Regions from separate parts of the Bowmanella yangjiangensis genome, predicted to be linked through region 1. Evidence: predicted binding sites of a transcription regulator. Region 1 holds the regulator's gene; each other region holds the start of a gene.
The links. Region 1 encodes LexA, which represses DNA repair genes until DNA is damaged. Its sites were predicted from a motif close to TACTGTATNNNNATACAGTA; they were not measured.
Positions count from the first base shown of each region.

Region 2: recA (recombinase RecA) is a predicted target of LexA. The motif match lies at 8,537-8,556, and genes of this name have one in related genera.
Region 3: uvrD (DNA helicase II) is a predicted target of LexA. The motif match lies at 6,834-6,853, and genes of this name have one in related genera.

Region 1 covers NZ_JAHDJU010000004.1:33,294-43,811, forward strand. The annotation lists gene plsB (glycerol-3-phosphate 1-O-acyltransferase PlsB) at 1-2,097, opposite strand, end outside; gene lexA (transcriptional repressor LexA) at 2,273-2,899, shown strand; gene tnpA (IS200/IS605 family transposase) at 3,070-3,513, shown strand; gene coxB (cytochrome c oxidase subunit II) at 3,992-5,098, shown strand; gene ctaD (cytochrome c oxidase subunit I) at 5,109-6,698, shown strand; gene KJY73_RS19705 (cytochrome c oxidase assembly protein) at 6,702-7,259, shown strand; gene KJY73_RS19710 (cytochrome c oxidase subunit 3) at 7,272-8,153, shown strand; gene KJY73_RS19715 (DUF2909 domain-containing protein) at 8,189-8,392, opposite strand; gene KJY73_RS19720 (SURF1 family protein) at 8,411-9,136, shown strand; gene KJY73_RS19725 (hypothetical protein) at 9,114-9,665, shown strand; gene KJY73_RS19730 (COX15/CtaA family protein) at 9,678-10,518, shown strand, end outside.
Region 2 covers NZ_JAHDJU010000002.1:1,363,043-1,373,560, reverse strand. The annotation lists gene KJY73_RS15280 (hypothetical protein) at 1-410, opposite strand, end outside; gene metH (methionine synthase) at 655-3,279, opposite strand; gene KJY73_RS15270 (homocysteine S-methyltransferase family protein) at 3,295-4,335, opposite strand; gene metA (homoserine O-acetyltransferase MetA) at 4,359-5,276, opposite strand; gene KJY73_RS15260 (MDR family MFS transporter) at 5,591-6,805, shown strand; gene KJY73_RS15255 (DUF1287 domain-containing protein) at 6,802-7,395, shown strand; gene recA (recombinase RecA) at 7,454-8,485, opposite strand; gene KJY73_RS15245 (hypothetical protein) at 8,713-9,702, shown strand; gene pncC (nicotinamide-nucleotide amidase) at 9,723-10,211, opposite strand; gene mutS (DNA mismatch repair protein MutS) at 10,247-10,518, shown strand, end outside.
Region 3 covers NZ_JAHDJU010000002.1:212,379-222,896, reverse strand. The annotation lists gene KJY73_RS10525 (class GN sortase) at 1-49, opposite strand, end outside; gene KJY73_RS10520 (marine proteobacterial sortase target protein) at 37-1,992, opposite strand; gene KJY73_RS10515 (murein transglycosylase domain-containing protein) at 2,128-3,384, opposite strand; gene rarD (EamA family transporter RarD) at 3,681-4,598, shown strand; gene uvrD (DNA helicase II) at 4,619-6,790, opposite strand; gene KJY73_RS10500 ((2Fe-2S)-binding protein) at 6,955-7,419, shown strand; gene KJY73_RS10495 (xanthine dehydrogenase family protein molybdopterin-binding subunit) at 7,422-9,581, shown strand; gene KJY73_RS10490 (YkgJ family cysteine cluster protein) at 9,758-10,360, shown strand; gene KJY73_RS10485 (HAD-IA family hydrolase) at 10,357-10,518, opposite strand, start outside.

The sequences.
Region 1 (10,518 bases):
ATAAGCTGCACTGGTGCGAACTGGCTGCATATAGTTGCCATCCTGTTCTACGACTAACCCTATTGATACCATCTGACTTAAAAGCTGGCGAGAATAGACTAATGCTTCGTCCTGGGACATGTGCATAAACAGCTCGCGTTTCAGCATGGGATAAATAGCCTTGATATAGGCCTCCAGACGAGCCGCTGTTGTGGAATGTTCCGAGAGGATGGCGGCTGCAATCAGGCCGGGCAGGGCAAATAAGTGGAGTATATTGTTACGGTAGTAAGTTTGGGTAATAGCGCGGTAGCTATCCAGCGAAATCACCTTACCAAAGGTATCTTCCTGAATTGTAAATTTCTTCAAGGCCAGCGTTTGCGCTAACAGCTGGCTGCCACTTAACTCCGGAATATTACTCTGTGCGCTGTAGGGGGCTTTTCTCAGCATGGTGAGTAACAGCTCCAGACTATCAATAAGATCCTTTTCTGCCATGGCATGATTATCGGCTGCGAGCAACGTCATAGAGCATAGGGCCATGCCGTTTAGGGCAGCGGCCTGGTTGATACGACACATTACTTGGTTGGCCAAATGGTTAACTGTGGGGGTTAGCCAGCTGGGTTTTCGCTCTGGATCTGATTGTGCGTCCTGACGCCAATCCGGTACACGTTTGTCCAGATAATTGTTCAGTTGGATAGGCTCACCAAAACTGAGGAAACCATGCCCATAGTTTTTTAGCTTCTTGATGGCTGTAAATACCTGACCAAAAGATTCTTTCTGTTTGTTGCTGCCTTTCAGCTCGCTCAGGTAGCTACCCAACTCCATGACATTCTCATAGCCAAGATAGACAGGTACCAGACTCACTGGGCGTTTAACGCCTTTGAGCAGGGCTTGCAGAGTCATGGCCAGCATGCCGGTTTTTGGTGTAAGCAAACGGCCGGTGCGACTGCGCCCGCCTTCCGGGTAATATTTGACCGGAACACCCCGGTTAAACAAGAACTCAAGATATTCACGAAAGACCGCGGTGTAGAGCTTGTTTCCGGCAAAACTGCGGCGCAGGAAGAAGGCGCCCGCACGACGGAATATCCCCCCAACCGGCCAGAAGTTCAGATTGATGCCGGCTGCAATATGGGGTGTGGCTAGACCCTCATGGTAGATAACATAGGTAAGCAGCAGGTAGTCCATATGGCTGCGGTGACAGGGCACATAGATAATTTCGTGGCCGTTTTGCGCCAGCTCGCGGATACGTGCCGCGTTATGTACTTCGATACCGTTATAAATTTTGTTCCAGACTCGGGTGAGCAGGCGATCGCCCAGACGGATGGTACCCTCACGGTAGTCAGCGGCAATTTCTTTCAGATACTTTTCGGCTTGCTGTTTGGCTTGCTCGGCACTGATCTTCTTACTTTGTTGTTCTTCAGCGATGGCTTCTTTAACGGCACTGGCACCCAGAATCGCATAGTTCAATTGCTGGCGATCTATGCTTTGAGGCCCCGTCATGGATTGAATTCGGCGATGGAAGTGAGTACGGGCAACGCGAGTTAACTTATGCGCGATAATTTCGTCGGTGCCTTTCTCCTGAGCCATACGTTGGGACGATACCGCTCGACTGAAATACACAAAGTTGTCACGGCCGAGAAATAACACAATGAACAATTTACGCAACCAGCTTGGGGAGGCTCTATCTGCTAACAAGTCAGCCCAGCCTGGCTTGGATTTTTCCGGAGCACGACCCCAGAAAATAGAAGCTGGCACAATTTGTACATCCAGCTCGGGGTTATCCCGCTGCATTTTTAGTATGTCAACAAAGTGCTGGGCGATTTTAATACTCTGTATCTTACGGCTAATTAACCCTTGTGGCTCTTCCAGACAAAGGTGCGCATGGAAGGGCTTGCCATCCAGGAATACTGGCTGCAGAGGATCTGGAAGTCCGCTTTGTTCGGTGGCTTTTTGCAGTGCAATCAAGTCGGTGGCTGAGTGCGTATGCAGCAGATAAATGATGGGCTTATCCCGATTGATACCCAGCTCTTGATGAATATCAGCTGGAATGCTTTTGGTTTTGACCAGTAAGCGGGTTGGGTATTTAAACAGGCTCAGCAGCAACTTGTGCAACCAGAACATCGTGACGGATCCTCAGCTAAAAGTGCGCGAAGCATAGCATTTTCGTGCCTGATTGTCCTTTTCCCGGGCGCTGTTGGTGACAATCTTGCGTTCACATGGGCAAAAGGCTCATGGGAGTTGCTATCCTTGTGTAACTGGATATACTGACAGTAAAACTGTATGGAAAAACAGGCTTATGCGTCCATTAACTCCCAGGCAGGAAGAAGTTCTGCAACTGATAAAAGACACCATGGCTCACACTGGCATGCCACCCACCCGGGCGGAAATTGCCAAACAGCTGGGGTTTCGTTCAGCCAATGCGGCTGAAGAACATCTTAAAGCCTTGTCGCGCAAAGGGGTTATAGACATCCTGCCAGGCACATCCCGAGGCATAAAGCTGAATATTCCATTGGATGCTCAGGAACTGGATGAAGGGCTGCCGTTAATTGGGCGGGTTGCCGCTGGCGAGCCTATACTGGCGCAGCAGCATGTGGAAACTCACTACAAGGTGGATCCTGATCTGTTTAAACCTAAGGCGGATTTTCTGCTTAGGGTTAACGGCATGAGTATGAAAGATATCGGCATTATGGATGGTGATTTATTGGCGGTGCACCGAACCTTGGATGTACATAACGGCCAGGTTGTGGTGGCCAGGGTTGATGATGAGGTGACAGTGAAACGTATTGAGCGGCGAGGTCGTAGCGAAATACTGTTGCATGCAGAAAACGAGGAATTCGCACCGATCAAAGTTGATTTGGCCACTCAGCCTTTTTCTATTGAAGGTATAGCCGTGGGTGTGATTCGCAACAGTGACTGGATGTAAGTCAAAAAACACCGACTTCCTCACAACCCGGCAATCGCCGGGTTTTTTATTGTCAGTCTTAAACCACCTCCTATGGAGGTGGTGATCGTCCAGTCGGGGCTGTGCCCGTAGAGTGCTCATGCTAGATACTGACTTTTGTTTGTTACCAGCAAATAAAAGGAGTAAATAGCATGAGCCGATATGAATCCGCCTCACACGTATTCTATCGTTGTCAGTATCACATCGTGTGGACGCCGAAGTATAGATACAAGATTTTGAAAGGTCAGGTAGGCAAAGAGCTTTACCGAAGTATCTATGTCTTTTGCAGCATGAAAAAGTGTGTGGTGGTTGAACTGAATTTTCAAGTTGACCATGTTCACTTGGCGGTGAGAACGCCACCGAGTTTAAGCGTGTCAGAGTTGATGGGGACATTAAAAGGTCGAACAGCCATCAGATTGTTCAACAAATTCCCTTATCTGCGGAAGAAGAAATTGTGGGGAAACCATTTTTGGCAAAGAGGATACTTTGTCGATTCGGTAGGTGCTAACGAAGACATCATTCGCCGTTATGTGAAGTATCAGGATAAACAAGCCAAAGAGGAAGAGGAGCGTCAACAGCACTTAGCACTTTCTTGAGTAGAAAGGCACCCTTCTAGGGTGCCCTTAAGCAAAGCCACCTGCTATGCAGGTGGATTTTTACATCCAAAGATGCTGCGAAACCGGAGGTCAGAGCGCTGCGATATCCAATGGTGGTTCAGTTACTTTTGTAGATTTATTTAACTATTTACCATTCCTTCCTGCTAAACGCCTATTGGCAGGCAGACAAGCTACTAATACCGCCTCATCTTATAAAAATTTCCAGAAATTAACGAGTTAGCTTTTACCCCTGAAGCTGCCACCTTTGTTTAAAAAATAACCGCTTGACCGTTAATTAGTCAGAAATCACTGGACGGGAAGTAACCAGTTGGGTAATTCTTGTACTGCCTTTAACAAAAAAATAACAATAGGGTGTCATTTTATATCCAGCGACACCTTTTTGTTCCGACAGTTTGCTGGCGGAATTTTTACGTTTTGACAGAGGAGACGTCACGTGGCCAGAGGTTTGTTGACCGCAATGCTTGCGACCTTGCTGAGTGTCGGCGCTATGGCGCAGCCCTCCCAGCTAAATTTGCGCAAAGGGGTTACCGATATCAGTTCGCAGGTCTACGACCTGCATATGACCATTTTCTATATTTGCGTTGTGATTGGCATTGTGGTGTTTGGTGCCATGTTTATTGCGCTGATTTTTCACCGCAAATCCCGTGGGGTGAAGCCAGCTAATTTCCACGAAAGTGTAAAGGTGGAAGTGGCGTGGACCGTGGTGCCTTTTCTAATTCTTATCGCTATCGCAGTACCCGCAGCGAATACTCTGATTGCTATGGAAGACACCAGCAAAGCCGACGTGACAGTGTTGGTAACCGGGTCACAATGGAAGTGGCACTACAAGTACATGGAAAACGACGTTGAGTATTACTCTGTGTTGGCCACTCAGCCCGAGCAAATTCGTAACAAATTCAATAAAGGTGAAAACTACCTCCTTGAAGTAGATAAACCATTGGTGATCCCTACCGACAAAAAAGTACGTTTTTTGGTGACCTCCGATGATGTTATTCATTCCTGGTGGGTACCAGATTTTGCGGTGAAAAAAGACGCTAACCCCGGCTTTATTAACGAAGCCTGGACCAGGGTTAATCAACCTGGCATCTATCGTGGTCAGTGCGCGGAACTGTGCGGTAAAGATCACGGTTTTATGCCGGTCGTGGTTGTCGCCAAAGCCCCTGCTGAGTATGACGCCTGGATTGCTGAGCAGGAAGCAATTCAGCGTAAAGCCAAAGAGGAAGAGCAGAAACTCTTGGCCATGAATATGGACATGACAGAGTTGATGGATCTTGGTGGAAAGGTTTACCAAAGCAGCTGCGCTGCCTGTCATATGCCCAACGGCGAAGGTTTACCTGGTGTGTTTCCTGGCTTGAAAGGCAGCCCTATTGCGTTAGGTGATATGACGAAACACATTGATGTTGTGGTGCATGGGGTTTCAGGTACTGCTATGCAATCTTTTGGCAAGCAATTAAGTCTGAAGGAACTGGCTGCTGTTATTACCTTTGAGCGCAACGCATGGGGCAATAACACAGGTGATACTGTGCAAGCCAAAGACGTTAACGCTGTCCTGACAGGCAAATAGGAGAATTATGATGAGCACTGCAGCAGAACACCTGCATCACGACGAACATCATGACCATAAGCCATCCGGTATCAAGCGTTGGCTATATACGACTAACCATAAAGACATAGGCACCCTGTACCTGTGGTTTGCCTTTATCATGTTCCTGATTGGCGGCGCCATGGCTATGGTGATCCGCGCCGAGCTGTTCCAACCCGGTTTGCAGTTGGTGGACCCCAACTTTTTCAATCAAATGACCACAGTGCACGGCCTGATTATGGTCTTTGGTGCGGTTATGCCAGCGTTTACCGGTCTGGCCAACTGGATGGTGCCCTTGATGATAGGCGCACCGGATATGGCCCTGCCACGGATGAACAACTGGAGTTTCTGGATCCTGCCTTTTGCATTCCTGATCCTGTTGTCCTCCTTGTTTCTTGAAGGTGGTGGTCCCAACTTTGGTTGGACCTTCTACGCACCGCTGTCCACCACTTACAGCAATGACAGTACCGCGTTGTTTGTTTTCTCTGTGCATATTATGGGTGCCTCTTCAATCATGGGCGCCATTAACGTTATCGTGACCATCTTCAACATGCGCGCGCCGGGTATGACATGGATGAAGATGCCGCTGTTTGTGTGGACCTGGCTGATCACGGCTTTCTTGTTAATCGCGGTTATGCCGGTTTTGGCCGGTGCGGTAACCATGGTCTTGACAGATAAGTTCTTCGGTACCAGCTTCTTTAACGCTGCCGGTGGTGGTGACCCAGTGCTGTTCCAGCATATTTTCTGGTTCTTCGGTCACCCCGAGGTATACATCATGATTCTGCCGGCGTTTGGAATTATCTCGCAGATTGTGCCGACCTTCTCACGCAAGCCGCTGTTTGGTTATGCCTCCATGGTTTATGCCACTGCATCCATCGCGCTGCTGTCTTTCATCGTTTGGGCGCACCATATGTTTACCACCGGGATGCCGGTCGCTGCTGAACTGTTCTTTATGTTCGCCACTATGCTGATCTCCGTGCCGACCGGTGTAAAAGTCTTTAACTGGGTGGCCACCATGTGGCGAGGGGCGATAACGTTTGAGATCCCCATGCTGTTTGCCTTGGCCTTCATTGTGCTGTTTACCATAGGTGGTTTCTCTGGGCTGATGCTGGCGATTACGCCAGTCGACTTCCAGTACCATGATACCTATTTCGTGGTAGCGCATTTCCACTACGTCTTAGTTACTGGCGCGGTATTCTCGATCATGGCGGCGGTTTACTATTGGCTGCCTAAATGGTGCGGAAAAATGTACGACCTGGGGCTGGCAAAGTGGCATTTCTGGTGCTCGCTGATTTCGGTCAATGTGCTGTTTTTCCCCATGCACTTTGTAGGTTTGGCCGGGATGCCAAGACGTATTCCCGACTATGCCTTGCAGTTTGCTGATTTCAACAAGTGGATCAGTATCGGTGGCTTTGCCTTTGGTCTGTCACAGCTTATTTTCCTGGCTCTGTTGATCAAAGCCTGTCGTAAGCAAGGCGAGCCGGCTACCGACAGAGTGTGGGAAGGTGCGGAAGGCCTGGAGTGGGAGATACCCTCACCGGCGCCATACCACACCTTTGAGACTCCTCCAGTGGTGAAATAATTTATGGCGCAGACTCCTCCAAACAACAGTCGATTAGTTATTAAGCTGGTAGCTGTTGTGTTGGGCATGTTTGGTTTTGGTTTTGCACTGGTGCCTTTGTATGACGTTTTTTGTGACATCACAGGTATTAACGGCAAAACCAACCCTTTCGCTGCTACTTATGAAGTTCAGGACATAGACACCAGTCGCACTATAACGGTGGAGTTTATTACCCGGACTAATACTGGCATGCCCTGGGAGTTTGCAGCCCGTACCCGTCAAGTGCAAGTGCACCCTGGTGAATTAAAGACGGTGGAGTTCACCGTACATAACCCTACCGCCAAGAATATTATTGGGCAGGCTATACCCTCGGTTTCACCGGGGACGGCAGCCCTGTATTTAAACAAGACCGAGTGTTTTTGTTTCAATCAGCAGCCTTTGCTGGCGGGTGAATCGGCAGTTATGCCTATGCAGTTTTATGTCGACCCTCAGCTACCGGCTGATATTGAAATATTTACTCTGTCTTACACTTTTTACGATGTGACAGAAACCTCATCGACTGTGGCAATGAACCGCGGCTAAATGGAGAGCGAGATGTCAGAGCAACAATACGAAAAATACTATGTACCAGCACAGAGCCCCTGGCCCATTGTTGGTGCTGTGGCATTGTTTTTAATTGCTGTTGGGGCCGGTAACTTTGTTATTGAAACCACGAAAGGCAAGGATGGTTACGGTGGCTGGACTCTGCTGGCAGGGCTGGCAATCTTAGTCATTATGCTGGTGGGCTGGTTCCGGGATCAGATTGAAGAGTCTATGACCGGGATGCATTCCAATCAGTTGGGGCGTTCTTATCGTCAGGGCATGAGCTGGTTTATTTTTTCTGAAGTGATGTTTTTTGCCGCCTTCTTCGGTGCTTTGTTTTACGCCCGCATGATCGCCGTGCCTTGGTTGGGTGGTGCATCCAATAACGCTATGACCAATGAAGTGTTGTGGCCTGGTTTTGAAGCTATGTGGCCACTGGTTAAAACGCCGGATGGAACTACCACAGAAGCCATGGGCTGGTTTGGCCTGCCGTTAGCCAACACTGTTGTCTTATTGATATCGTCAGTTACTGCTCATTTTGCCCATGTTGCGCTGGAAGAAGGGAAGCGCAAGCAGTTAACACTGTTTCTGGGCGTGACTATCTTGTTAGGGCTTGGTTTCCTAGTCTTGCAAGTGGAAGAATATGTGCATGCCTATCGTGAAATGGGCTTAATGCTGACCTCTGGCGTATACGGTAACACCTTCTTCATGTTGACAGGTTTCCATGGTCTGCACGTTACGTTGGGAACGATACTGCTGATCATTATGTTCTTCAGGGTGCTTAAAGGGCATTTCAGTAAAGACAACCAGTTTGCTTTCCAGGCAGCTAGTTGGTATTGGCACTTTGTTGACGTGGTTTGGGTACTGCTATTTATCTTTGTCTACATTCTCTAACCCTGACCTAAGCGGCAGCCAGTGCTGCCGCTATATCAATAGGGGGGCGGATTGGGAGTAATCCAACCCATTGCTACGGCAATGATTAACAGCAGTATGATAATGAAAGAGGTGAGTACCCTGCGACCGATAAATTTGGTCATGGATTCGCTGCCGTTGTCTCCCTTTAGCATGATTTTCATGGCACGAAAGAGGTTGAAAACCATAAAGATCAGCAGGCAAATTATCAAAATCTTCAAAAACAACGTGCTTCTCCCATGCTGTTAAAGTTACGCGCTTTACCCTTTGTTGCTGGGTTACTCGCGCTGTTGGCTATTGTGATCATGTTGCGCCTAGGTTTTTGGCAGTTGGCTCGCGCTGAACAAAAACAACTTCGCACACAACAACTTGAACAAAGATTGGCATTGCAACCTCTATCTTTACAAGATATTAACAGACAGTCAGGCGATGTCGCAGACTTCCCCGTACAAATTATTGGCAAACTGGATGCTAAGCACATTCTGCTGTGGGACAACAGAGTGGTGAATGGCCAGGTGGGTTATGAAGTACTGGTGCCAATGACAACAGACTATGGAACTGTGTTGGTCAATCTAGGCTGGCTTAAAGCGCCCGTGCGCAGGGACCAATTACCTGAGTTGACGCTGCCCAAACATAGGCTGACCTTAGATGGCAAAGTTGTGGTCCCTGGCCACAACCCCATCAGTCGGGAGATGACGGAGAGTGGTTGGCCCAAAAGGATTCAGCAGCCACAAAGACATTATATTGAGTCATTGTTGCAGACCGAGTTGTTACCTTATCTGGTGCAAGTAGATGATACACAACAGTTCGGTTACCTGAATAACTGGCGGCCGGTAGTGATGCCTGCAGAAAAGCATGTGGCTTATGCAGTTCAGTGGTTTGGATTGGCGCTGGCTTGTTTGATTATTACCTTGGTGGCTATCGCAAAACAGAGGAAGAAGTATGGCAAATCCGTCTCACCGTAAAACTATGTTACTGGTTGCTACGGTTTTTATTTTACCCGTTTTGCTGGCAAAGCTAGCCCTGGAAATGGATTGGTTTAACAGAGCCTCTACCAATAAGGGAGTGTTGCTGGAGCCTATTCCAAATCTGTCCAGTCTGGATAGTCAGCATAAGTGGCGACTGCTTTATGTGTTGCCAGAACAGTGCGATGCAGCATGTGAAAACGCCTTAGTGGCTATCAATCAAGTTTGGGTTGCTTTGGGCCGGGAACAAGACAGGGCCGAACCCTTAGTTATTGTGATGGACAATAGTGACACTAAGCCCCGGCAGCATCTGGGGGAAATGCCTGGCGTCAGAACCATGGAAGCTAGTCAACAGAATGTTAATGAAGTGTTTAAAGATGTGCCGACTGATGGTATTTTTCTGGTAGATACTTTGGATAATGTGGTTTTACGTTATCCGCCACAAATAGAACAACAACAAGCCGTGCTGCATAGCCGGGATATATTGGCCGATCTGAGAAAACTGCTAAAGCTTTCCAGAATCGGATAAGGGAATGCGCTAATGAGAAAGTTAGTGCTGGCAGCCTTACTGCTGGCCTTTGTCGTCGTCATATTGGGGGCTTACACCCGTTTAACCGATGCTGGATTAGGCTGCCCGGACTGGCCTGGTTGCTACGGATTTTTGCATGTACCTATGCATGATGAACACGTCGAACAGGCTGAAGCCGCTTTCCCTGAGCGTCCCGTAGAGGCGCATAAAGCCTGGAATGAAATGATTCACCGCTATTTTGCCGGTGCATTGGGTTTAGTCATTCTGGCCATCTTCCTGTTCAGCTTAATCAAACGAGCACACCATCGTCCTCTCAAACTACCATTTTTGTTGGTTGGTCTGGTCTGTTTCCAGGCCATGTTGGGCATGTGGACGGTCACCATGAACCTGATGCCCTTGGTGGTGATGGGCCATCTGCTGGGGGGCTTTACCGTCCTGAGTTGTTTATTTTTGCTGCTGTTGCGCTTAACACCCTATCGTATTCCCGGTGGTGACCCGAGACTAAGGCAGATGGCAGGGTTTGCTTTGCTGGGCTTGTTAATTGTGATCGGCCAGATTGCGTTGGGTGGTTGGGTATCTGCCAACTACGCAGCTCTGGCTTGCACGGAGCTGCCGATTTGCGAAACAAACTGGCTACAGCGTTTGGATTTCCCTGGCGCGTATTCTGTAGTCGCCACAGATAACTATGAATTCGGTACTCATGATTACGATGAGCGTATGACCATGCATATTATGCACAGATTTGGCGCTTTGCTGACCTTTGTCTATTTGTGCTGGTTTGCCAGCCGCTTGTATAAGGCTGCTTCGTCAAGCCTGTTCCGTCAGCTCGCTGTGGTTTTAGTTTTGGTACTGG
Region 2 (10,518 bases), on a different contig from region 1:
TCCACGCCATTCCCTGAGCTATTGGTACCAAATAGCTTGCTGTTCAATGGAGCCCGCTGCACACCCGGCGAGAAAAGCACACCATTGATATAATCAAATACCGACAGCCCCGTCAGCCCTGCCGCACATGAAGCCGTTGTACATAAGGTATTGGATAAGATAATGGCATCCAGATCGAAGCCACTAAACTGACCGGTAGCCCCACCAAGTCCACGACTGTCATCATTAATAGTGACGGACAAGATATTTGATAAGCCTATACCGCTAAGATCGGCCATGTAAATCGCTGTGCTAGCAGGTGAGCCCCCCGCCACACCAGACAGCTTGGTGAACGAGATTGGCGCAGCTTGTGTACTCGACAAGCAAAAAAACAAAGTAAAAAAAGCAAAAATTTGCTTACCACGATTCATATTCTTTTCTCCATAAGAACATTGTTATGATTTGAATCGCTACATCTTGATTCAACTCAGCCTAAGCAAAGGCCGAGCCAATTAAAAATTCACATATTTATCAAACAACTAACAAATAAACCTGTGACCTTCTGTAAATATTTATGACGAAACAGCCGGTTTGAATGATAAATAATTATTCTGAAATACAGGCCATAAAAAAGGGAGCTATGCTCCCTTTGTACTTAGTTAAAACAACCAGTGGTCAGCTTAAGTTAGGTGCCAGCCACTTTTCGGCGGTCTGTATATCCCAGCCCTTGCGCTGCGCATAATCTTCTAACTGATCAGACTGGATCTGCGCGACAGCAAAGTACTTGCTCTGTGGATGAGCAAAGTACCAACCTGAGACAGAGGCCCCAGGCCACATGGCGTAGCTGGAGGTAAGCTGCATACCAATTCGGCGCTCAACGTCCAGCAAATCCCAGATCTTCTGCTTTTCGGTATGCTCTGGGCATGCCGCATAACCTGGCGCCGGACGAATGCCTTGATACTTTTCACGGATCAGCTCGTCGTTATTAAGGTTTTCTTCGGCAGCATATCCCCAAATTTCCTTACGCACCCGCTCGTGCAGGTACTCGGCGAAGGCCTCGGCTAATCTGTCGGCCACAGCTTTGACCATAATGGCGTTATAGTCGTCGCCATCAGCCTTATATGCATCGGCCAGTTCATCTTCGCCAATGCCACCGGTTACCGCGAAGGCGCCGGTGTAGTCAGCTATGCCGCTGTCTTTAGTGGCAACAAAGTCGCTTAAGCAGTAGTTAGGAAAATCCAGCTTTTCGGTTTGCTGACGTAAATGACAGGCTGTGGTAAGCACCTGACTGCGACTGTCATCAGCATAGATTTCAATATCATCGCCAATGCGGTTAGCAGCAAATATGCCCACTACCCCTTTGGCCTGAATTTCACCGGATTGCTCAAAGCGGTCCAACATGGCATTAGCGTCGGCAAACAGCTTTTTGGCTTCCTCGCCCACCACTTCATCATCAAAAATGCGTGGGTACTTACCGGCCAGCGACCAAGTCAGGAAATACGGCGTCCAGTCTATATAGCGGCGCAACGTCGCGATATCCGCGGTAATTACCTGTACACCAAGCTGATTAGGCTTATGCGGCAGATAGTCGCTAAAATCGAGTTTTACATCGTTAGCGCGAGCCTGCTCCAAAGTAACTGGCTTAGTGCGCGGTTTTTTACGGGCATGCTGTTCGCGGACTTTTTCATACTCCACCGCCAGCTCGGCCGCATACTCGGCTCGGGCGGTAGCGGAGATAAGCTTCTGGCATACCCCCACGGCACGGGAGGCATTGGGTACATAAACTACCGGGCCATGATAATTCTGCTCAATTTTCACCGCCGTATGGGCCTTGGATGTGGTGGCACCACCAATCAGTAGCGGCAGCTCAAAGCCCTGACGCTGCATCTCTTTGGCCACATGCACCATCTCATCCAGTGACGGCGTAATCAGCCCCGACAGGCCAATCATATCGGCCTTTTGTTCACGGGCGGTTTGCAGAATTTTCTCGCAAGGCACCATCACCCCAAGGTCAATCACCTCGAAGTTATTACATTGCAGCACCACGCCAACAATATTCTTGCCTATATCATGAACATCGCCTTTTACCGTGGCGAGCAGAATTTTACCGTTGGACGAGCCGGCATTCTTTTCGTTTTCGATATAAGGCTGCAAATAGGCCACGGCACGCTTCATTACCCGGGCTGATTTCACCACCTGGGGCAGGAACATCTTACCTTCACCAAAGAGGTCACCTACCACGTTCATGCCATCCATTAACGGCCCTTCAATCACATGCAGGGGTTTTTCCGCTTCCTGGCGGGCAGCTTCAGTGTCTTCCTCGATAAAATCGGTAATGCCTTTGACCAGCGCATGCTCCAGTCGTTTACTAACCGGCCAGCCACGCCATTCCTGAGTTTCTTTTTCGACTTCTTTACCGTCGCCTCGGTATTTTGGCGCCAGTTCCAGCAAGCGGTCGGTAGCCTCGGGATGGCGGTTAAGAATCACATCTTCCACCGCTTCTCGCAGTTCCAGCGGAATATCGTCATACACCGCCAACTGCCCGGCGTTAACGATGGCCATATCCATACCGGCCTTGATGGCATAGTACAAAAACACCGAGTGCATGGCCTCACGCACTGGTTCATTGCCACGAAACGAGAAAGACACGTTCGACAAACCGCCGGAGATATGGGCATGAGGCAGATGTTTACGGATCTTTCGGGTGGCATTAATAAAGTCCACCGCGTAGTTGTTATGCTCTTCGATACCGGTAGCGACCGCAAATATATTGGGGTCAAATATAATGTCTTCCGGCGGGAAACCGACTTTTTCGGTCAGTAACTTGTAGCTGCGCTGACAGATCTCGAACTTACGCTCCTCGGTGTCGGCCTGCCCCACTTCATCAAAAGCCATAACCACAGTTGCAGCGCCATAACGTCTGATGAGTTTAGCCTGATGCAGGAACTGCTCTTCACCTTCTTTAAGGCTGATGGAGTTAACGATAGCCTTGCCCTGCACGCATTTAAGCCCGGCCTCAATCACCGACCACTTAGATGAGTCGATCATCACGGGCACACGGCTGATATCCGGCTCAGAGGCAATCAGATTTAAAAAGCGCACCATGGCCGCTTCAGAGTCCAACATGGCTTCATCCATGTTGATATCAATCACTTGCGCGCCGTTTTCGACCTGCTGGCGGGCCACTTCCAATGCGGCTTCATAATCGCCTTCCAGAATCAGGCGTTTAAAGCGGGCCGAACCTGTGACGTTGGTACGCTCGCCGACGTTAATAAAGTTGGCGCTGGCTTGTTGAGTCATGCTTACCTCGGTCTGTTACTGTACAAATGGCTCAAGGCCGGACAGGCGTAATTTCACCGGCAATCTGGGGGGCACCCTTGGCGCCTTGCCCGCTACCGCGTCAGCCAGAATGCGAATATGTTCAGGGGTGGTGCCACAGCAGCCGCCGACAATATTCAACAAACCTGCATCGGCCCACTCGCGGATATGCACGGCCATCTCTTCCCCATCCATATCGTATTCGCCAAATTCATTAGGTAGACCCGCATTGGGGTGCGCAGATACCGCGCATTCACAGACATCACTGAGCTCTTGAACATATTGACGCAGCAAATCCGGTCCCAACGCACAGTTAAGGCCGAACGACAGCGGTTTAATATGACGCAGTGAATAGTAGAAAGCTTCGGTGGTTTGTCCGGACAAGGTACGGCCGGAGGCATCGGTAATAGTACCGGAGATCATCACCGGCAAGGATTGACCGCGCTTTTCAAACACGTTTTCTACCGCAAAGGCCGCCGCTTTGGCATTTAAGGTATCGAAGATGGTCTCGATAAGAATAATATCCGCGCCACCTTCCATCAGTGCCTGGGTGGCCTCCTCATAGGCTTCCACCAGCTCATCGAAAGTGACATTGCGCTTACCAGGGTCGTTCACATCCGGGGAAATTGACGCGGTACGGTTGGTGGGACCTAACACCCCTGCCACATAGCGTGGTCGCTCTGGCGTACTGTATTTTTCACAGGCCTGCTTTGCCAGTCGGGTGGCCTGCAGATTAATTTCATACACCAGTGACTGCATATCATAGTCAGCCATGGCGATAGAGGTCGCATTAAAGGTATTGGTTTCCAAAATGTCGGCACCAGCTGCCAGGTATTTTTCGTGGATTTCACCAATCATGTCCGGCTGGGTTAATACCAACAAATCATTGTTGCCCTTGATATCCATATGCCAGTCGGCAAAGCGTGTGCCTCGGTAATCAGCTTCTTCCAGCTTGTACTGCTGGATCATGGTCCCCATCGCGCCATCCAGGATCAGGATGCGGGATTTCAGGGCCTCTTCAATGGGCTTGAGCTTCAACTAAACAATCCTCTTCGTGCCTTTCAGGCGATATCTGACAAATTAAACGGGGTTTCCTGATACACATAGTAATTCAGCCAGTTGGTGAACAACAAATTACCATGGGAGCGCCAAGTGACCAGCGGTGCTAAGCAAGGGTTATTACCAGGAAAGTAGTTATCCGGTACAGCAGGCGCCAAACCAGCATCCAGGTCCCTTTGATATTCACCCGCCAAGGTATCTGGATCATACTCGGGATGCCCCGTCACAAAGACTAAACGTTTATCCCGCGTAGCTGCCAGATACACGCCGGCTTTTTCCGACGTAGCCAGCACCTTGAGCTCAGGCACTGAATGATAAGTCTCCAATGGAATCTCGCCAAAGCGTGAATGGCAGGCGTTAAACACCGGATCAAAACCGCGCAGCAACTCATCATGCTCTTCGTTGACCTGATGACTGAATACGCCAGACAATTTATGCTCGCGTAAGCGGCGGTCGATACCAAAATAATGATACATAGCAGCATGGGCTGCCCAGCATAAAAACAGTGTGGATTGCACATGTCGGCGAGCCCAATCGAGCACAGTTTGCATCTTATCCCAGTACTTCACCGCCTCGTAATCCAGCAGCGCAAGCGGCGCACCTGTCACAATCAAACCATCATATTTCTTATTAGCGATATCATCGAACTGGTGGTAGAACGCGTCCATATGCGCCTTAGGGGTATTTTTCGGCGCTTCATTATCGATGCGAATCAGGTCCACGTTGATCTGCAGCGGCGTGTTGGACAACAGCCGCAGCAACTGAATTTCGGTTTCAATTTTGTTCGGCATCAGATTGAGGATCCCCACTTCCAAGGGGCGAATATCCTGATTGGCTGCGCGTTCCATTCCCATCACAAAGATGTTCTCTTCACCTAATACATCCTGTGCGGGCAAATCATTGGGAATACGAATTGGCATAGCAGTCCTCCGAACTAGTGAACAAGTAGCCTTAAGCTGGCTATGTAGGGCATCTTGCCAAGACGTCTGGAAATGTCAACCTCTTTACGTCTAGACGTCCAAATGATTTTTATGTGGAATGGAAAGCTCTCTCTACAGTGATGTTTTAGAACAGCTACGCCAGATGAAAAGCTTTTCCAAAAACGCCTTTCAAGAGCACATTATCTATATATAGCCATCACAAAAAGATCTAATCTTAGCGCTTCAAAAAACGTCGTAAAAACGCTAGGTTAGCCGTCTCTTCCTGGCATTGTACAAGACCTATGAACTGGCAGTTGGCAAGACAATTCCCATCGCTGGTATGGGTTATGATCCTCGGCGTATTTTTCTCCCGTGGCACCTTTTTTATGGTGTGGCCCTTTATGGCCATCATGCTCTACCAAAAGTTTGCCTTAAACGAATGGCAGATAGGCCTGACAATGACAATATCGGCGGTTTCTGCGGTACTGGTTGGCTTTTATGCCGGCGCGCTGACCGACAGATTAGGCCGCAAAACCATGCTACTTAGCGCCGGGGTATTAGCCATTTTGGCTTTCAGTTTGCTCGCCATTGCAGACCAGGTGATCTTATATGCTCTCTGCATGGCTTTGTGCGCCATCAGCCGGGAGATTTGGGAGCCGCCTGCCAAGGCCCTGATCAGCGATATGCTGCCCGAAGCCGATATGCGCGAAACGGCTTTTCAGTTGCGTTACTTTTCCATTAACGTCGGTGCCGCCGTTTTCCCCCTGGCTGGCGTATGGATGGGCTTTGCCGGTCAGCAACACACCTTTTTTGCCGTCGCAGCAGTTTACCTGCTGTTGCTGTGGGCGGTGTGGTGGGCATTTCGCCGTCCTTCTTCTCCCAAAGGACAGAACATCAGCCGTATTCCATTCAAGCAAATCTTACGGGTCCTGAGTCAGGACAAGTTGTTTTTATTACTGGTTCTGGCAAATACCCTGGTCGCTTTTGTGTTTGCCCATCTGGACTCATCCCTGGTGCAGTATCTGAGCCGCGAAGGCCTGGATAATGTGGTGCAACTGGTGGGTACCCTAATTTTTACCAATGGCATGACCATTGTGTGCTTTCAGTTTGTGATGGTGCGCCTGATGCAAAAGCGCAGCCTGGTGCATCGTGTTCAGGTGGGTATGGTGCTACTGACCTTGTCACAGCTGGGCTTTGCCCTTAACCCCATCGATTGGTACTGGGGCTGGATTGTCGCCACTTTCCTGTTAAGTTTGGGGGAATGTATTTTATTCCCCACCATGAATATCCAGATTGACCGCATTGCACCTGCCAATATGCGCGGCGTTTATTATGGCGCGGCGTCTTTGTATTCCATCGGCTTTGCCCTCGCACCTTATATCGGCGGTCTGTTGCTAAAGGCTTATGGCGGCCCCAGCTTGTTTTTCTTCACCAGCCTTTGCTGTCTGGTCGTGTTTGCGCTATATCAGCAAATGCGCTTTGCCACACGTCCAGCTCTGGCAACCGAACCAGTGGAGCAAGAAGGATGAAGGGATACCTCAGCATGCTGCTCAGCAGCATCTTAGTCTTTGCCAATAGCCTGCAAGCACAGCCTGATGCGCTGGTAAAAGCCGCTCAAGCCCGCACACTATTGGATATACGTTATGACGGCAGTTATCACAAACTGGCCTATCCGGGGGGCGATGTGCCGGACAATATCGGGGTTTGTACCGATTTGGTGATCCGCAGCTATCGTACCCTGGGCGTCGACCTTCAGCAGTTAGTCCATGAGGATATCAGGCAACACTTCTCACTTTACCCCTCAAAACGCATTTGGGGCCTGAGCAAGCCTGACCGCAATATAGATCACCGGCGCGTGCCCAACCTGCAGGTGTTTTTGGGCCGATATGGGCAGTCGCTGCCGCTTACCCAGCAAACCGAGGCATTTTTGGCCGGAGATATCGTCACCTGGATGTTACCGGGTAATCTGCCGCATATTGGGATTGTCAGTGATAAAAGCGCACCAGACGGCACGCCGCTGGTATTACACAATATCGGCGCGGGGCCCGTGGAAGATAACAGCCTGCTTCGCTATCCCATCCCAGGTCATTACCGATACCCGGCTGCGACAGAGCAATAAACCACAGACATAAAAAAGCCCGCGATGGCGGGCTTTTTTGCTGACAAGGTGCAGAAGTTTACAGTACTTCCTCTGATACACCTTCTTCGGCTTTAACGGTTTTAGCCAAGAGCAGTTTGTCACGCAGCTGCTTCTCAATCGCCTCAGCCATTTCCGGTTTGTCTTTTAAGAACTTCACCGCATTGGCTTTACCCTGACCGATACGCTCACCATTGTAGCTGTACCAGGCCCCGGCTTTTTCCACAAACTTGTGTAGTACGCCCATGTCCACCAGCTCAGCTTCTTTGCTGATCCCTTCGCCGTACATAATATTAAATTCGGCCTGTTTAAAGGGTGGGGCCACTTTGTTCTTCACCACTTTAACGCGGGTTTCACTGCCCACTACTTCGTCGCCTTCTTTCACCGCACCGATACGGCGGATATCCAGACGAACCGAGGCATAGAATTTCAGCGCGTTACCACCCGTAGTGGTCTCGGGGTTACCGAACATCACACCAATTTTCATACGAATTTGGTTAATGAAGATACATAGAGTGTTGGAGCGTTTGATATTACCGGTCAGCTTACGCAGCGCCTGAGACATTAAACGCGCCTGCAGACCAACGTGGGAGTCACCCATTTCGCCTTCAATTTCAGCTTTAGGGGTCAGTGCCGCCACCGAGTCGACCACCACCACATCGACTGCGCCAGAACGCACCAGCATGTCACAGATTTCCAGGGCCTGCTCACCGGTATCCGGCTGAGACACCAGCAGCTCTTCCACATTCACTCCGAGCTTACCAGCATAAACAGGATCTAACGCGTGTTCAGCATCCACGAAGGCACAGGTTTTACCCATTTTTTGCGCCTGGGCTATCACTTGCAGTGTCAGCGTGGTTTTACCTGATGATTCAGGACCATAAATTTCCACCACACGGCCACAAGGCAAACCGCCAATACCTAAGGCAACATCTACGCTCAGTGAGCCGGTGGAAATTGCTTCAATGTCCATGGCCTGGTTATCACCCAGACGCATAATGGCACCTTTACCAAACTGTTTCTCGATTTGTCCCAGGGCAGCCGACAGGGCCCTGGCTTTATTATCTTCCATTGGTCGCTCCTTACTTGAGCTAGTGATGTTGATCAGGATATGGGGCAAGTATACTGTATAACCATACAGTTTCAAGTACCCAAAAAGACTTTATAGCTAAACGGCGACAACTGAAGTAGAACCACCGTCACTGAGTAACAAATAGATACAACTCAAACCAAATGCTGCCCTACACTTGAACGAGCTCAATGGGGAGCCATATCTTAAATATGGAAATATGCCGACGTATGAAAAGGTTTCACAAGTTCGCAATCTGCACTTTTCATGTCCTTCTTCTCTTAGCTCTATTCAACCGAACAGTATATGGAGAAGAACTTTCAGTTAAGGAATTTTGTAAAAGTTCCGGTCAGAAGTCTTTGAGAGATCTATCCCCTCTTATGGATGAGATAGATAAAAAAAGTCAGGAAACTAGAATTTTAGCCAATGGACTAACGGTCAATATAGATCTTAGGCCCGATTATTATTCCGCTTTGTTTGAGGACTGTATACAGAGAAAGAAAGCGGAGCTTCTCACTAACGATGAAACAGAAGCAACAGCTCAGCTTAGTGCGTTGATGAAGAAAATAAACTTTTACTCCCCTAGCCAGGAAAGCCTAAATTTCCAGTTAGATCTTGAAGTTGCCAATCGTCAAAGAATGCTGTCATCTGGTTTAGCGTTATCTGATGCGCAAAGAATCAACATTGAGTATCTCTTTGAGGCCTATGTCCAAAAAAGACTTTTCGCAAAAGCCGAAGATCTTCGTATTCAATTTCCTGAGATTGAGTTTCCTAAACTCCCAACACTAAATATCCGCAGCGACATGACAGTTCAACTACTTCAGGTAAATGACTCGGCATCGGAACTCAATGCCATAACTTTTGACTGGCACAAAATAGATATTGTTGTAGTGGCTTCTCCCTTATGCTCACCGTCCCGACGATTTAGCGCCTGGTTGTTGGAGAATACGGAGTATCTAGATTTTTTTAAGAAGCATTCAACTTGGATCTTACCAGCAACAGGTCGCCTTTGGCTTAAAGAAGTACTCAATGCCAATAAGCAATATCCCATTCCATACTATCTGGTAAACCAGCCAGAAGACTGGCCGTCGATTAGTTCCTGGTCGACACCAACACTGTACTTTTTTAAACAAAAAGAACTTGTCGGCCAGCTAGTTGGTTGGCCCCAGGAGGGCCAACAACAAAAATTAGAAACTATGATTAGCTTGCTTAAAAAATAAAAACTAATCAATGCAGTTCATCAACGAATATGCACAACCGCCTGTTGCAGGGCAAAATCAATGGCCTGCTCTCGCACTTGCTGGCGGTCACCTTCAAAGCGCTGATGTACACTGACCACCTTATCTGCCAGGGCAATACCAAACCATACCGTGCCCACCGGTTTTTGCGGGCTGCCGCCATCCGGGCCGGCGATGCCACTCACCGCAATGGCTATATCTGCCTTTGCGGCCTTAAGCGCACCTTGTGCCATCTCTTCCACGGTTTGTGCAGAGACCGCACCATGTACAACAAGTGTGTCGTGATGCACCCCGAGTAAACGCTCTTTAACGTCATTCGAGTAAGTAATAAAGCCCTGTTCGAACCAGCCAGAACTTCCAGATATGCTGGTAATGGCGTATCCTATGCCCCCTCCGGTGCAGGATTCGGCGCAGGTAATAGTCCAGCCCTTTTGCTTTAGGGCGTCGCCTAGCTGCTCGGCCAGACGCAGGTTAGTATCTGTCGTCATCATTCCTTACTCCGACAATAAACAAGAATAGCGTCATTATGCCCTCTGATAAATTTGCCTCGCAAGCCGGTCTTTTCGATGAACAGCAACTCGCTCAGCACACGCCCATGATGCAGCAGTACCTGCGGATCAAATCTGAGCATCCGAATATTCTGCTGTTTTACCGGATGGGAGACTTTTACGAACTTTTCTATGACGACGCCAAAAAGGCCGCGCAGTTACTGGATATATCCCTGACTGCTCGGGGCAAATCCGGGGGTGATCCCATTCCTATGGCGGGGGTTCCCTACCATGCGGTAGAGGGCTATCT
Region 3 (10,518 bases), on a different contig from region 1:
CCAACAAGGCATAGCAAAACAGCGCGCGGCCACTGCTTAGCGGATCCATCGCAAACCTCCAAGCCCACATACCAGCAATATCAGTCCAAGCAACATATACAAGTGGCTGGCACTGCCGGTTTGCGGCAGGCTCAACGGACCACTGTCTGGTAATGCATTGGCTACTTGTGCATTTTGCTCGGCAGGCGTGACGCCAGGGGTATCATCCACCGCCACAAAGGCCGTAAAGGGGCTAAGCAGCTGAAAAGCCAACGCCAGTTCCTGCACTTGTTGTTTAACCTGTTCCTGAGGGTGGTAAAGCAACAGGGATTTGATCTGCTGGCGCGCCCACAATCTGGCAATACTGTCGCCCTGGTTATGTTCAGTGGATGCCAAATTAACCAGCAGTGGCCCCAGCGGTGTTTGGCCTTGTACACTGACTGAAGCATTCTCAGCAGGCAGCTTAGTAGCAACCATCAGAGGCTGGCCAAAATACAGGTCGGGCAAAGGATTTGGCCAAAACGCCAGGGCCTGCCCGGCACTGCTGAGTGACAGGTTAGTAATGGCCGGATGCTGCAGTGCTTTGAACAGGTGCTGCATCTTGTCCTGCACTTCATGGCTGCTGCCAATAAAAGTATAAGCACCTCGCCCAACGTCTGCGGCGCGTGTCATAAACAGACCATTGGGGGCGCTACCTATGCCCACCGTAAATAAGCGGCTGTCACCCAATTGCGCCTGAATCTTGGCAAATAAATCCGCTTCATTGCTGACACTACCGTCGGTTAAGAACACCACTTGGCGCACACTGCCCACATGCTGTCGACCATCCAGCACCGCATCCAACGCCTGAGCGATTTCGGTACCGCCATCGGCCTCCAGGCTGTGCACAAAACCACGGGCCAAGGCCAGATTAGCGGGATTCACCGCCAGGCTCTGTAAGCTAAGAAATTCAAGTTGGTTGTCAAAACCGATAATGTTAAAGCTATCCTGCTTATCCAACAGGGTCAGGCCGTACAGCAGCGCCTGTTTAGCCTGGTCCATCGACTTGCCATGCATAGAGCCGGAGGTATCAATGACAAACACCGTCTCGCGCGGCAAACTGGCGGTGGCGGTAAAGCTGTCAGCCGGTGGTACCAGCATGACCAGACCATAGTGTTCCCCTTGGCTGGTTTGCTGCGTGATCAACGCGGCCTGGGCCTGAGCGCCTAGCCTGGGACGAAAGCTCAGCACAATATCCTGATTCAGCTTGGTATCCTGCAAGGCCAGTTGATAGTGACCCAGGGCAGGGTTATCCAGCCTGAACTCATGTTCGCCGCCCCTGACCTCGGCCAGTTCCAGACCAATCTGTAAATCCAGAGTCAGATTAAGACGGCTCTCTTGTGCGGGTTGCTGTGCGATCCTTAGGCTATACAGCGGTGCCAGCCAACCAGCCGGTTGGCGCTCGGCGGTATCATTTTCTTGCTCACCGATTTGCATCACCATGGGGTGATAGCGGGGCGTGATGGTGGTGGGAAAACGAATGGAAAACACCCCATCGGCATAGTTCAGGGTTTCCTGATAACTCAGCTCCACGGATACCAACTGACCAGGTTCAATATTGGCGACATCGGTGACGAACATATTGGCCCGTTGCTGGCGCACCAGCGCGGCCTTTTTACCTTCGGCTCTGGCCTCCTGGTAGGTGCGCTCAGCCTCGGCTTTTTTGTCGATAACACCGCGAATACGCCGCTCTCCCAGCTTGAGTGTCATAGCATAAACCGCGCTTTCATCCGGTAACGGAAATACATAACGGCCATTCACCGCGAACGGGTTGTCGTTACGAAAGTGCTGCACCACCTTGACCTGATTGATCAAGCCCACCGCCTGCATGCTGACCTCAGTGTTCAACATCAACCCTGGCGCCACAGACACCCCTTGTTGATTGAAAAGCTCCAGCCTGGCTGTTTGTGCCCATGCCGTTGACGCTCCCAAGCAGGCCACCAGCACCATTATGCTGCGCAGTAAAACCCCCATTTGCCTTCTCCATCCTGTTTGCCATTAACTGAGTACTCAGATTTCAGCAAAGGCTTATGGCAAAAATGGCGGGCAATAGGGGCAATCCGCTGAACAATAGTGGCGAAAATATGGCAAGGCGCAGTTTCACTGAGCCTACTTGCCGGGTGCAATAAACTGCTTACGGTAATCAACCACCTTTCCTAAGTAATGACGTGTTTCTTCGTATGGGAGCTCGCGCCGCAACGTCTCATAAACCTGGGTGGGCGTCTGACTATTAATTTGCTGCAAAGCGGCTTGGCGCTTTCCACCAAAGGCTTTGAATACGTTTCCTGCCCCGGTGTTATAGGCAGAAATGACACAATACTCGCGCGATACCTGGTTTTGCACCTGCGCCAGATGTTGGTAGGTGAGGATATGTAAGTAAGCCGCCCCGAGTTCAATGTTATTGCCTGCGTTAAACAGGAAGTCCTTGCTCGGCTGGCTGTCTTGGCCATGCACCAGTTTATAGGCATCTCTACCGCCGCTTGAAGGCACTAACTGCATCAACCCATAAGCCGGTACCGCACTAACTGCAAAAGGATTGAAATTGCTTTCAGCCCGGATCATGGCATAAATCAGATTGGCGCTGATTTGGTACTTCTCAGCATAACGCGCCACCAGCGGGCTGTATTTTCTAGCCTGCTCGTGACTGAAATTATTGATCAACGAAAACTGCACATAAGTGGCTTGCCTGACAGCGCCGTCATCCAGCCTAAGCTCTCTCTGCTGACGCTTGTTGTGCAGTAAATAATTGGCAAACTGTTCCGCAGAATCAGCATTATCAACCGTCTTCCCCTGAGCATCTAAAACCAATCCTGCCAGGTAGGGCGAGTGTGCACTCGATAGCGTTACGGTTTTATCGCTAAATAAGTCCACAGCGCGAGGGTCATCTGGGGTAAGTAGCGTAGTAACAATGGCATTTAACAAACTCTTATCCGCTTCCGTTTGATCCAGCGTTTCCACCAGGATTTCACCCTTGTCAAAATCCACTATGGCGCGACTAAGATAGTTTTGGGTGTACTTGACGTATTGCTTCTGGGTAGCCACACGCAACTCGGCCTTGCCCCATTGCTGGCCGACGTTGCTGCGGAACAGTGCCAGTAACTGCTTGAAGTCAGCTTTCACCTGATCCATGTCACGTAAGATGGCTTCCGGATCATCTTTGTAACGCTCAGCCCGTTGCCCCAGATTATCCTGCAAGGCTTTACCAGGAGAATCACTGGCGGCGATGTCCGTGACGGTTCTGACCGTACTGCTTTTTACTGCAGACATAACCTTGCTGACTTCCTTCACCGAACCTTCGAATGTTGACTGACAACTGACCAGCATCAGGAACAAAGGCCCAAGCAAACATATTTTGACAAACTTCATCTCGGCAACTCTTCTATCTGTGGGCTAATTCCCCGTTTGGCACAAAATGGCAATGTCTTTATCTGAATTACTGCACCTCCAGACACTGCCAATTTTCAAGGCCGCCAGTGTTTCAATTTTGCCCGGCAAAAAGTAGTAGTCGCCTGACCGCTTAATAAAAAATTAAGTAATTCATAACCTTCCGTGTAGCTAGAAGCGAGGTTGAACTGAAATATGCACCCGTAAGACGCAGGGGATTTGCCACTGATGGCGGAATCACGGAAAATAGCCTGTCACCCTCCCAGCCAAGATATCCGATGACCGACCGTTCTGCGCAAACCGGTGTGCTGCTAGCTATTGCGGCTTACACCATGTGGGGCATAGCCCCTATGTACTTCAAGCTGCTGCTTGACGTACCGGCTCCCGATATTCTGTTGCACCGCATTGTCTGGTCGATGCTGATCCTGCTGGTGTTGGTCTTGGCGTTGGGGCAATTACCCAAAGTACGTCAAGCAATAGGTAACCCCAAGGTGATGAAAGTTTTGCTTATCTCGGGCCTGTTGCTGGGCGGTAACTGGCTGCTGTTTATCTGGGCTATCAATAATGACCATCTGCTGGATGCCAGCCTGGGGTATTACATTAACCCCTTGCTAAATGTGGCATTGGGGCGGATTTTTCTTGGTGAGCGACTGCGCAAACTGCAAAAGTATGCGGTAGCCCTGGCATTATCCGGCGTGGTGATTCTGGTGGTGTCTTTCGGCCAGGTACCCTGGATTGCCCTGGCACTGGCGGGCAGCTTTGGTATTTATGGGTTGCTACGTAAGCAGGTAGCGGTAGACTCGCTGCCCGGCCTGATGCTGGAAACCCTGCTGATGATGCCCTTTGCTATCGCTTATTGGATTTGGCTGGCCAGCCCGGCCAGTAATATGTTCGCCAATAGCTGGGATATGAACAGCATACTGATCTGTGCAGGTATCGTCACCACCGCGCCGCTGCTGTGTTTTACCGCCGCAGCCAGACGTATCATGTACTCCACTTTGGGCTTTTTTCAGTACATTGGGCCAAGCATTATGTTTGTGCTGGCGGTGTTTTTGTACAACGAGCCACTGCATCAGGAAAGGCTGATGACCTTTGCGCTGGTCTGGGCCGGCCTGGCATTATTCAGCTTTGATTCTTACCGGCATTTTCGCAACAACCGCAAAGCCATGAAGCAAAAACTGGTGAGCCAGGAATAAGGCTTTTCCAACACGCCGGCTTAAGCCGGCGTGAGTCTGGCGTAAGCTAATACCAGCCATTTGCTGCCCACATCGCTGAAATTCACTTGCACCCTGGCATGTTCGCCCGAACCTTCGTAATTCAGCACCGTGCCTTCGCCAAATTTAGGATGCAACACCCGCTGCCCCAATTGAAAACCTGTGCTTTCAAAGGCCATATGTGAGGTGGCCGGGGTAAAGCGGTTTTGCACCGGCCGGGATACCTGGGTGGCACGCAGGCGAATCTCTTCGATGCAGTCAGATGGGATCTCGCGAATAAAACGCGATGGGGTATGGTATTTGTCCTGACCGTAGAGGCGGCGGCTTTCCGCGTAAGTGATATACAGCTTCTGCATGGCGCGGGTCATTCCCACATAGCAAAGCCGACGCTCTTCCTCTAAACGCCCCGGTTCTTCGTTGCTCATCTGGCTGGGGAACATGCCTTCTTCCACCCCGGCAATCACCACCAGTGGAAATTCCAGGCCTTTGGCACTGTGCATGGTCATCATCTGCACCGCATCCTGATGGCTGTCGGCTTGGGTTTCCCCGGCTTCCAACGAGGCATGGGCCAAAAAGGCCGACAACGGCGTCATACTTTCGGCTTCATCCGGGGCGACAAACTGCTTACAAGCCGTCACCAATTCTTCCAGGTTCTCAATTCGAGCCTGGGCCTTTTCGCCTTTTTCGGCCTGGTACATGGCGTACAGACCCGAGGCTTTAATGGCTACGTCGGCCTGCTGTTCCAGGGCCAGACCGGGCAACTCTTCCTGTAGCTTAAGCACCAGATCCACAAAGCCCTGCAAAGCATTGGCGGCACGGCCGGACAAACGTTTTTCCCGCAGCATCAGTAAGGCCGCTTGCCACATGGACTGCTCGGTGGCCCTGGCCACTTCACGTACCTGTTCCAAAGTTCGCTCACCTATACCGCGGGCTGGGGTATTCACCACCCGCTCAAACGCTGCATCATCCAGCGGCTGGTTGGCCATACGCAAATAGCCCAGCGCATCTTTGATTTCCTGGCGCTCGAAGAAGCGCAAACCGCCATAAATGCGATAAGCCAGGCCTTCATGCAGCATGCCTTCTTCCAGCACACGCGACTGGGCGTTGTTGCGATAAAGTACCGCGCAGTCACTTAAGGCGCCGCCTTTCTCCTGCCAGCTACGAATTTGCGACACAATAAAACGGGCTTCATCCAATTCATTAAAACCGGCATACAGTGAAATGGGCTCCCCTTCGCTGCCTTCGGTCCAGAGTTCTTTACCCAGACGTCCGCTATTGTTTTCTATCACTGTGTTGGCAGCTTTGAGGATCTTGCCGGTAGAACGGTAGTTCTGCTCAAGTCGAATGGTGGTGGCACCGTCAAAGTCGCGCAGAAAATGCTGGATGTTATCCACGTTGGCGCCGCGCCAGCCGTAGATAGACTGGTCATCATCACCCACAATCATCATGTTGTTGGTAGGGCAAGCCAGCAGGCGCAACCAGGCGTATTGGATGTTGTTGGTATCCTGAAACTCGTCCACCAGAATGGCGCGAAAACGCTGCTGATAATGTTGCAAAATACGCGGATGATTCACCCACAGCTCATGCGCACGCAGCAGCAGTTCGGCGAAATCAATTAAACCGGCCCGGTCACAAGTGTCTTGATAAACCTGATAAATCTCACGCATCTTGGTTTGCGACGGGTCGCCATGAGTTTCAATGTGCTGAGGACGCAAACCTTCGTCTTTATTGCCGTTGATATACCACTGAATGGATTTAGGCGACCAATGCTTCTCATCCAGATTCATGCTTTTCAACACCCGGCGGATCAAACGATGCTGATCATCAGAATCCAGGATCTGAAAGTTTTCAGGTAAACCGGCTTCCTGATAATGAGTGCGCAATAATCTGTGCGCCAAGCCATGGAAAGTGCCAATCCACATGCCCTGCAAAGAGGAACGCATCAGGCTTTCTACCCGCGAACGCATTTCTCTGGCGGCTTTATTGGTAAAGGTCACGGCCAGAATGCCAAAGGGCGAAATCCCCTCTACATCCATCAACCAGGCCATACGATGCACCAGTACCCGGGTTTTACCGCTGCCTGCACCGGCCAACACCAGCATGTCACTAGGCGGCGCGGCTACCGCTTGACGTTGTTTGTCGTTCAGGGAGTCGAGTAAGGCTGATACATCCATCGTTTTAACGCGCAAATCTGAGATGGCGCCAGTATACCAGCCATACTGTATTTTTATACATTCATCTTGCTTGGTATTTAGTAACAAAATAAACACAATTAATGTTCTTTTTTTGAACATCCTCGGATACGCTTTACGCTTCATAACGTTGCGGAGCTTTTTACATGATCAGCTTTACCTTAAATGGAACCCAAAGGCAGTATCAGGGTGACCCCAATCAACCACTTCTCTGGTATGTAAGAGATGAGCTGAATTTAACCGGCAGCAAATTCGGCTGTGGTGTGGCCCAATGCGGGGCTTGTACCATGCATGTTAATGGTCAGCCGGTGCGCGCTTGCAGCACACCTATGGCGGCCGTGCAAAATGCCAGCATCACCACAATAGAAGGTTTGGACAGCGTTGCTGGTAAAGCCATTCAGCATGCCTGGCAACGCCTTGATGTGGTGCAATGTGGCTACTGTCAGTCTGGGCAGATCATGTCGGCCACGGCCCTACTGCAAAACAATCCCAGCCCATCTGATCAGGATATTGATCAAGCCATGCAGGGCAACCTATGCCGCTGTGCCACCTACCACCGTATTCGCCAGGCCATTCACCAGGCCGCAGACGATCTGGCCAAGGAGGTATAGTGATGAAGTCTCTCAACTCAACATCGATGGACCGCCGTCAGTTTCTTAAGGTCACCAGTTTGGCGGGCGTAGGTTTTGCCATAGGACCGATTGCTTTTGCCAATGCTGCTGGCCAGGACAAGCATGAAAGCCTGGGCAATTTTGTCCGCATCAGCAAAGACAATCTGGTCACAGTGGTCATTAAACACCTGGATAAAGGCCAAGGTGTAACGACCGGTCTCACCGCCATTGTAGCGGAAGAATTGGATGCGGATTGGCAGCAAATGCGCTGGGAATTCGCGCCGGCCGATGCAGAGCGCTACAACAACCTGTTCTTTGGCAAATTCCAGGGCACAGGCGGATCCACGTCGGTTGCCAACTCCTGGATGCAGCTTCGTCAGGCCGGTGCTGCAGCACGCGCCATGTTGGTTGATGCTGCTGCCAAAGTGTGGGGCGAGGACGCCGCGTCACTGCGCACCCAAGCTGGCAAAGTCATTAATGCCTCAGGTAAGCAGCTCAGTTATGGTGAACTCGCCGAGCTGGCTGGTACCCAGCCCATTCCTGCCGAGCCCGTGCTGAAAACCCCGGATCAGTTCCGTATTATTGGTCAGCATATTCCGCGCATCGACAGCCCGGAGAAAACCACAGGAAAGGCCATATACACTATTGATGTGCGACGGCCAGGCATGCTGCATGCCGTAGTATTGCATGCCCCTAAATTTGGCGCGGTGCTGAAAACGGTGGATGACAGTGCCGCCAAAAAAGTCCCGGGTGTAAAAGCCGTAATCCGTATTGAACGGGGCGTTGCGGTGCTGGCTACCAGCCACTGGAGTGCCCTGCAGGGTCGCAATGCCTTACAGGCCCAGTGGGACGAAAGCCAAGCGGAAACACGCAGCTCCTCAACCTTATGGGATGAATACCGAGCGCTGTTGGCTAAACCCGGCCATGTAGTGCGCGAGGACGGTGATGCAGACAAAGCGTTAGCCAACAGCAATAACAAACTATCCCTGACCTTTGAATTACCTTTTTTGGCACACGCCACCATGGAACCTCTGAATTGTGTGGTGGAGCTTGGTGACAACCAGTGCCAGATCTGGACTGGCTCACAAATGCCGACCGTAGATAAAATGGTGGCTGCTCAAATTGTCGGGCTGCCTCCTGAGCAGTTGCAAATTCATACCCAGCTGGCGGGCGGCAGTTTTGGCCGCCGTGCCAGTCCCAATGCCGACTATGTAGCCGAAGCCTGCATGATTGCCAAAGCCATCAATGGCAGTGCGCCAGTCAGTCTGCAATGGAGCCGGGAAGACGATATGCAAGCCGGTTATTATCGCCCCATGGCCTTGCATCAGTTTCACGCCGCACTGGACGACGATGGCAAGCCCACCGCCTGGCATCAGCGGGTGGTCAGTCAGTCAATAATGCGGGGCACTCCTTTTGAGGCTGTGGTGCAGGGCCCCATTGACCCGACCATAGTGGAAGGCGGTTCGACCTTACCTTATGCCATTGCCAATCTGAAAGTAGACGCCCATGAACATAAAAGTGGCATTCCCACTTTGTGGTGGCGCTCGGTAGGCCACAGCCATAATGCCTACGTGACCGAGGTCTTTATGGACGAAGTGGCAAGACTGGGAGGACAAGATCCGCTGGCCCTGCGTTTAGCCCTACTGGCCAAGCACCCTCGTCATGCTGGTGTGTTAAAACTGGCAGCCGAAAAGGCTGGATGGGGGAAAGCCTTGCCAGACAATCAGGCCATGGGCCTGGCGGTACACGAGTCCTTCAATAGTTTTGTCGCTCAGGTGGCCTTGGTGACTATGCATCAGGATGGCACCTACAAGGTCAATAAAATAGTCTGCGCTGTGGATTGTGGTATAGCCATTACCCCGGATGTGATTAAAGCACAGATGGAAGGTGGCATAGGCTACGGTCTGGGCGCAGCCATGGGCGAGGCCATCACGGTTAAAGAGGGGGCGGTGGAACAGAATAACTTCTATGACTATCTGCCCATGCGCATCCAGCATATGCCAGACATAGAAGTTCATATCCTAGCTTCCGACCAAGCCCCTACAGGGGTCGGCGAACCAGGCCTGCCTCCTGCGGCACCTGCGGTGGCTAATGCCCTGCGTAAATTTTTAAAAGGCCCGTTAACCAAACTACCTTTCGGTACTAAGTTAGATTTAGCCTGAACACTACCGGCATACCGGGGCTGAAAAATATTTTTTTCAGCCCCTCTTGTCGACCTATCAGCCGCCCGCATAGAATCTGCCGTTGGCGTTTTACGGCGACACCTTCAGTGTGTTGTCTGCCAGGTCAAACTGCCCACCTTTTTTGATTGTTACTGTCATTTTTTTGCGGAGTCTATATGCAAAGACTGCGGGATCTATCGCGTCTTGTTGAGGCTGTGTATGGCGAACTCGATCATACCTTTGGCACTTATCAACGAAACTCAGGGCTGACCTGTCGGCCAGGCTGCGGCGCTTGCTGCAATAATCCGGAGATTGATGCCACGGCCCTGGAAATGTTGCCGTTGGCCCTGGAAATATACGACCAGGGCAAAGCGGAGCAAATGCTGGACGAACTTGCGGCCTATTCCGGCTTTAACTGCTTCCATTATGTTCGCCACTCACTGGATGCAACACAGGGGCAGTGTGGGGTATATCAGCATCGCCCGGCCATTTGCCGCATGTTTGGTGCTGCCGCAGTGAGAAATAAGCAAGCCGGGATGCGCTTGTCCGTGTGCAAAACCATTAAGGAAGACAAGGAACATCCTTATCAACAAGCGCTTATCACTATGCTTAGCGAACCAGCCCCCAGTATTGCCGCAGGCAAGGACAGGGTCAGAAGCCTGGACTACGAACTGGGCAAGCGGGATCTGCCGATTAATCAGGCGCTCAAAGTGGCATTGGAAAGGGTATTGTTTGTCGCCTATTACAGCGGTTTTGAACAAAGCGAAGAAGTGGCTTAGATCAACTGCAGTAACTCGTTCAGGTCCTGCAACTGCACATGCGGCAATAACAAGGCAGGTTCTTGTGTAAGCCGCATGGTGCGGTTAGCCGCATACCAGGCAGATTGGTATCCGGCTTGCAACGCGCCAAGCACATCATTGTATAGGTTATCACCTAT